DNA from 2 places in the Paenibacillus sp. IHBB 10380 genome. Region 2 is predicted to be linked to the other one. Evidence: predicted binding sites of a transcription regulator. Region 2 holds the regulator's gene; the other holds the start of a gene.
The links. Region 2 encodes CtsR, which represses protease genes until heat stress. Its sites were predicted from a motif close to ATGGTCAATAAAGGTCAAACA; they were not measured.
Positions count from the first base shown of each region.

Region 1 (3,421 bases), 730 kb from region 2:
ACCCTTCTACGAAGACGCTGAATATAAGCAAACGTATACTCAATCCGATCACCATCAAGACGGAGACATTAGAGAAAGCAACGTCAGATGCAGTATACCTTCTCCATTATCCTAAAGTCAGTGGGCTTGTAAATTCTGATGCTGAGAATGTGATCAATAACGTACTGGAACAGCATATGAAGAAGTTCAACGAAGAGTCTATTAAAGAAGCTAATAATAGAGATGACTCGATAGAGCATGCTTATCAGTATATTCAGAACTACATGGTGACGTACAATCGAAATGGTGTACTGAGTCTTGTAGTTGATCAATATGGAAATACAGGTGGAGCACATGGTGGAACTATTCGTACAGGTTTCACGTTCTCATTAAAAGATGGAAAGTTACTAACAGCGAATGATTTGTTGAAGAAGAGTAATCCAACCTACAGAACCATGCTGAATAAAGACTTAGCTAAGAAACTAAAGGCCCATGAGGGTTACTTGGGTGGATTTAAAGCATTACGTGCTAATCCTGATTTCAACGTAAGTGAAAACGGAATGTTATTTTTCTTCCAACAGTATGAATATACAGACTATGCTGTAGGTATCCCTACGTTTGCGTATCCATTCGATCAGTTGTTACCTAAAGGTACAGACCCATTCAAAAGTTATAAATAAAATATACTGATTTATAAGACAACCCCCTTGCTTCTGAAATTTCAGAGCAAGGGGGTTGTCTTATGTCTATCTATTTATTAAATGCCTGTTGGTAAAGTCTTCTCAATCACTTTATCAATAATACCGTAGGTTGCTGCATCTGTAGCACTCATGAAGTAGTCACGATCTGTATCTTTCTCAATACGCTCTAGCGGTTGTCCTGTACGTTCGGATAATATACGGTTCAACTTATCGCGCATCTTGAGAATACGGCGAGCACGAATTTCGATATCGGATGCTTGACCTTGTGCACCACCCAAAGGTTGGTGAATCATGATCTCACTGTTTGGCAATGCGAAGCGTTTGCCAATCGCACCAGCGTTTAACAGGAATGCTCCCATAGAAGCAGCCATACCTACACAAATAGTGGATACATCCGGTTTGATATATTGCATTGTATCGAATATTGCCATACCCGCTGTAATCGATCCCCCGGGGCTATTAACATATAAGTGAATATCTTTGTCAGGCTCTTCGGCAGCCAAGAACAGCATTTGTGCAATAATGGAGTTAGCCACTACATCGTTGACTTCTGAACCCAAGAAAATAATGCGATCCTTCAGCAATCTGGAATAGATATCATATGCACGTTCTCCGCGACTGCTCTGTTCTACAACCATAGGTACATAACCCAAGTGAAAAACCTCCCTTAAATTGGTTCAAATATTGACTTTCTTACTTAAACAATTGCCTTAATTACCACATAATAAACAATTTAAAACAAAAAGTCAAAGAAAGTCAAACTTATAGGTAAAAAAAAGAGCCATGATTGGCTTTTGTTGGTTTGGTTATACATATAAGTAGAAGCTATGTATTAAAAAATGTAAAGAATGGTGCGCCCGCGAGGAATTGAACCTCGATCTCAGGCTTCGGAGGCCTACGTCATATCCATTTGACCACGGGCGCAAAATTGATAGCACAAATTATTATATGATATCTACAACAGAATAGCAAGAGTATTCAGTATTTTTTAGCTTAGGATAGCCTGAAGAATACTAAATGTATAAGAAGAACATCTCCTGTAAATTATACACAAAGACTACTTGCAAGAGACGCGAAATTTGGTTAGAATAATAGTGGGACTTAAAAAGTTTACCCGGGACATTTTAAGACCAATGAGAAAGTGAGAAGAAAGTTGCAGGGGTGGAAAGCATGCGAACGATATTAGAAATACAAAAGCAGCTTCTGCCTGACCTCATGGAAATTCTCAAGACAAGGTACACCATTCTTCAGCAGATCATGTTGTTTGATACGATCGGTCGTAGGACACTCGCAACTTCGCTTCATATGACAGAACGCGTGTTGCGTGCGGAGACAGATCTTCTGAAATCGCAAGGTCTCATTGAGATTGAGAGTATGGGAATGAGGATTAATGATTCAGGTAGGAAACTGCTAGAACTCATGGAGCCCATTGCTAAGAATCTTTTTGGACTAACAGATTTAGAGGATAAGATTCGTCAAACCTACGGATTGCGTAAAGTGGTCATTGTACCTGGTGATTGTGAGTCATCGTCGTTCGCCAAGCGAGAGCTAGGACGTGCGGGCGCGAAAGCTTTGCTGAGCGTCATGGGTAATGAAGATATTATTGCTGTTACAGGGGGTTCAACATTAGCCGAAATGGCAGAACAACTCACTTGTCCTTCTTCTGCACTTGTTAAAGGAACTTGGTTCGTACCCGCCCGCGGGGGGCTTGGAGAGAGTATGGAATTTCAAGCGAATACGATTGCCTCAACAATGGCGAAGAGAGTAGGAGCACAATACCGGTTGTTACATGTACCTGATCTGCTCAGCGATGATGCTTATCAATCGCTCGTCCAAGATCGCAACATTCAAGAGATTGTGCAGACAATCAGACAGTCACGGATCATCGTGCACGGCATAGGTGACGCCATGGAAATGACCCGCCGAAGAAATCTGGACCCTGTAACGATACAGACGATCCAAGCAGAAGGCGCGGTTGCAGAATCTTTCGGTTATTATTTTAACGAGAATGGCTCCATGGTTCATAGGATGCTAACATTGGGATTACGACTGGAAGATATTATGCAGACTGAAGTGGTGATCGGGATTGCAGGCGGGAAAAGTAAGGGTAGAGCTATTCATGCGGTTCTTCAGTTCGGTAAAGAGGATATCCTAGTTACAGATGAAGCCGCAGCGCTAGAAATTGAAAAAGAGATCGATAAACGATCCCTACTAATTAATTTGGAATAACTAAACTTTTATAATATTTAATCTATGTTGTCACGACAGACCTAATCGTCTGTTTTGAATAAATAAAAACGAACTCTAGGAGGACTAATTTAATGACAGTAAAAGTTGGTATTAATGGTTTTGGACGTATTGGACGCCTTGCTTTCCGCCGTATTCAAGCTGTGGAAGGTATCGAAGTAGTAGCAATTAATGACTTGACTGATGCTAAAATGTTAGCACATTTGTTGAAATATGATACGACTCAAGGACGTTTCGACGGTGACGTTGAAGTACATGACGGATTCTTCAAAGTAAATGGTAAAGAAGTTAAGGTTCTTGCTAACCGTAACCCTGAAGAATTGCCATGGGGAGATCTTGGTGTAGACATCGTTCTTGAATGTACTGGATTCTTCACTACTAAAGAAGCAGCTGAGAAGCATTTGAAAGGCGGCGCTAAAAAAGTCGTTATTTCCGCTCCAGCTACTGGCGACATGAAAACGATCGTTTACAATGTAAACCATGAAATTCTTGAT
Region 1 is NZ_CP010976.1:5,047,106-5,050,526, forward strand. Features, by position in the region: gene UB51_RS22965 (PdaC/SigV domain-containing protein) at 1-659, shown strand, start outside; gene clpP (ATP-dependent Clp endopeptidase proteolytic subunit ClpP) at 737-1,333, opposite strand; tRNA gene UB51_RS22975 (tRNA-Arg) at 1,530-1,604, opposite strand; gene UB51_RS22980 (sugar-binding transcriptional regulator) at 1,851-2,909, shown strand; gene gap (type I glyceraldehyde-3-phosphate dehydrogenase) at 3,002-3,421, shown strand, end outside.
Region 1: clpP (ATP-dependent Clp endopeptidase proteolytic subunit ClpP) is a predicted target of CtsR. The motif match lies at 1,423-1,443, and genes of this name have one in related genera.

Region 2 (3,421 bases):
CAATATTTCCGCAAATAGCAGAATACCATACGATCGTTTAACACGATCCTTGATTCGCAGCTTAGACTCATTCAGCAATCTCTGCCTAGCATTCTTCTCGTGTTCGATAATTTGCATTACTACATTGTGTAAATTATCGATGATTTCAATTTCAGTCTGACCCAGTGTAATCTGGTTGGATATTTGAAAAATATTACCTGCGGCTTCACTACCCTCACCATAAATACCTCTTACGGTTAATCCTACTTGGGATACAGCAGAGAGAATTCTGTTAATTTGTTGAGTCATTACAAGTGCAGGTAAATGCATCATAACAGATGCTCTTAGACCTGTTCCAACATTTGTCGGACAACTTGTGAGATAGCCTCTTTTACCATCAAAAGCATAATCTATATGAGCTTCAAACAAATCATCTATAGCGGTTGCTTTCTCCCAAGCTTCGCGGACTTGGAATCCAGGATACAAACATTGAATGCGCAAATGATCTTCTTCGTTAATCATAATACTTACGGATTCATCTTCACTAAGAATAACAGCCCCATTTTGCGACTCGTTAGCAAGACTAGGACTAATGAGATGCTTCTCCACAAGTACCTTTTTATCTAGTGAAGTAATTTCGTTTAAGGTTATCATATGAAAGGTTCCAAAAGAATGAAGATCTTCATACGTCTTCATATCTGTTAGAAGCTCCAACACTTCCATCGACTGCTCACTTGTGGCAAGCAATGGAAAAGGAATTTGCTGCAAATTACGTGCAACCCGAACACGGCTGCTGATGGCAATCTCGGAATCATTTGCGTTACCGAGCATCCAGTCACTAAGAGCTTTTTCTGTAAACCGGAGATTTGGCATCACGCATCATTCCTCCTTCTTCATTGTTCGGATATTTCTTTCTCAAGCTCTCTAATCTGATCTCGAAGGTTTGCTGCCTCTTCAAATTCTTCCTGTACAATACGTTGCTGTAGCTCATGCTTTAGCTCATCCAGCTTACGTTTCACCTGGATCTTGGCGCCGCCTCGCTTCGGTATTTTACCAACATGCTCCGTACTGCCATGAACTCTTTTGAATAAAGGATCTAGACGATTATCAAAATATTTATAACATGAGCTACAACCAAATCGCCCAGTCTTACTAAATTGAGTATACGTCATCCCACATTCTTCGCAACGAAGTGATTGAGCCGCTTGTGAGGTACCTGACTGAATCTTACTCGCTGTGTCGAAATCAATGAGTCCTGACAGCAAACTGTGAATAGAAAATCCACCTGCTGCTCCAGGAATATTCTCACCTTTCTCCCGCGCACAGCTCTCACAAATATGAAATTCCGTCTTCTCTCCATTTACAATCTTCGTAAAATGAAGAGTAGCGGGTTTAATTCCGCATTCTTGACAAAGCATTTCGATGTACCTCCTTGTCTTAGCAGGCTATTTACCTAATAAAGAGATCAGCATCGCTTTCATTATTCTGGCACGGATCTCGTCCCGGTAAGGAAGCTTTATCATAAGACATTCTCTTGAAATCGCTGCGCGCATCAAGTTAGCTTCACGTTTGCTTAAAAAGCAGGATCCCTCAAGCTGATAGATTAATCCTTCCGCCATCGTCTGATCGATGCCTTCACCAATGGTCTGACGGAGATGGGTGTGCAGTCCCGAATGCTCAGGAAGATCAATTCTCTGTATGCGAATATAACCTCCACCACCCCTTTTACTCTCCACGAGATAGCCCTTCTCCAACGTAAAACGAGTACTGATGACATAATTGATCTGCGATGGTACACAGGAGAATTTATCTGCCAGATCGTTGCGCTGAATTTCTATTGTTCCTTCGGGACTTTCATGCAGAATATTCTTCAGATATTGTTCTATAATATCGGAGATATTGCGCATCACTCATCCTCCACTGTTTGAAACGTTAACCTGAGATGGACCACATCATGTTAAAACATACCTACAAATGATTTACCCAAAAAGAATGAGTCGCGAAAACTTGCCACTGATCTAATTGAGACGCATATATAGCATGTGTATTTCAGGTTATTGAAACAAATCATTATTTCAACACTGTTGACTTTGACTTTCTTTGACTTTGTTAATATTATATCATATTTTTTTATTTTGCCAAGAGGTGGGGTTAATTTTAGTGTGGACCTAAATATACAAAAGTATTCTAATAATAATGAAGGGTTTGCTTAAAATTTGATATCCTAACGTAACTTTGTATAAATATATAGAAAAAAACCACTGTTGATAAAATCAACAGTGGTTTTTGCTTGGCGACGTCCTACTCTCCCAGGACCCTGCGGTCCAAGTACCATCGGCGCTGGAGGGCTTAACGGTCGTGTTCGGGATGGGTACGTGTGGAACCCCTCCGCTATCGCCACCAAACAGGATTTTTCAACTGCTTGTCTACTTTGTATACCTTATACAAAATATTCAATTCCCCTAAAGAGATGCAATTTAAAATCAGCACAAGGTTTAATCCTTGAAAACTAGATACGAAACGAATTTGCAATGTTAAAACAGCATATGCTTCCGAAGTAGTTTCACTTCATGAAACTTTTAGGATAAGCCCTCGACCGATTAGTATTGGTCAGCTCCATGCATTACTGCACTTCCACCTCCAACCTATCTACCTCGTCGTCTTCAAGGGGTCTTACTAATTGGGAAATCTCATCTTGAGGGGGGCTTCACGCTTAGATGCTTTCAGCGTTTATCCCGTCCGCACGTAGCTACCCAGCTATGCTCCTGGCGGAACAACTGGTACACCAGAGGTGCGTCCATCCCGGTCCTCTCGTACTAAGGACAGCTCCTCTCAAATTTCCTGCGCCCACGACAGATAGGGACCGAACTGTCTCACGACGTTCTGAACCCAGCTCGCGTACCGCTTTAATGGGCGAACAGCCCAACCCTTGGGACCTACTTCAGCCCCAGGATGCGATGAGCCGACATCGAGGTGCCAAACCTCCCCGTCGATGTGGACTCTTGGGGGAGATAAGCCTGTTATCCCCAGGGTAGCTTTTATCCGTTGAGCGATGGCCCTTCCATGCGGTACCACCGGATCACTAAGCCCGACTTTCGTCCCTGCTCGACTTGTAGGTCTCGCAGTCAAGCTCCCTTCTGCCTTTGCACTCTTCGAATGATTTCCAACCATTCTGAGGGAACCTTGGGGCGCCTCCGTTACTCTTTAGGAGGCGACCGCCCCAGTCAAACTGCCCACCTGACACTGTCCCCGAACCGGTTTACGGTCCTAGGTTAGAACCTAGATACGATCAGGGTGGTATCCCAACGGCGCCTCGATAGAAGCTTGCGCTCCTACTTCTTAGGCTCCCACCTATCCTGTACAGATCGTACCCAAATCCAATATCAAGCTGCAGTAAAGCTCCATGGGGTCTTTCCGTCTTGTCGCGGGTAACCTGCATCTT
Region 2 is NZ_CP010976.1:4,318,188-4,321,608, forward strand. Features, by position in the region: gene UB51_RS19735 (protein-arginine kinase McsB) at 1-852, opposite strand, end outside; gene UB51_RS19740 (protein-arginine kinase activator protein McsA) at 873-1,397, opposite strand; gene UB51_RS19745 (CtsR family transcriptional regulator) at 1,425-1,886, opposite strand; rRNA gene rrf (5S ribosomal RNA) at 2,268-2,384, opposite strand; rRNA gene UB51_RS19755 (23S ribosomal RNA) at 2,560-3,421, opposite strand, start outside.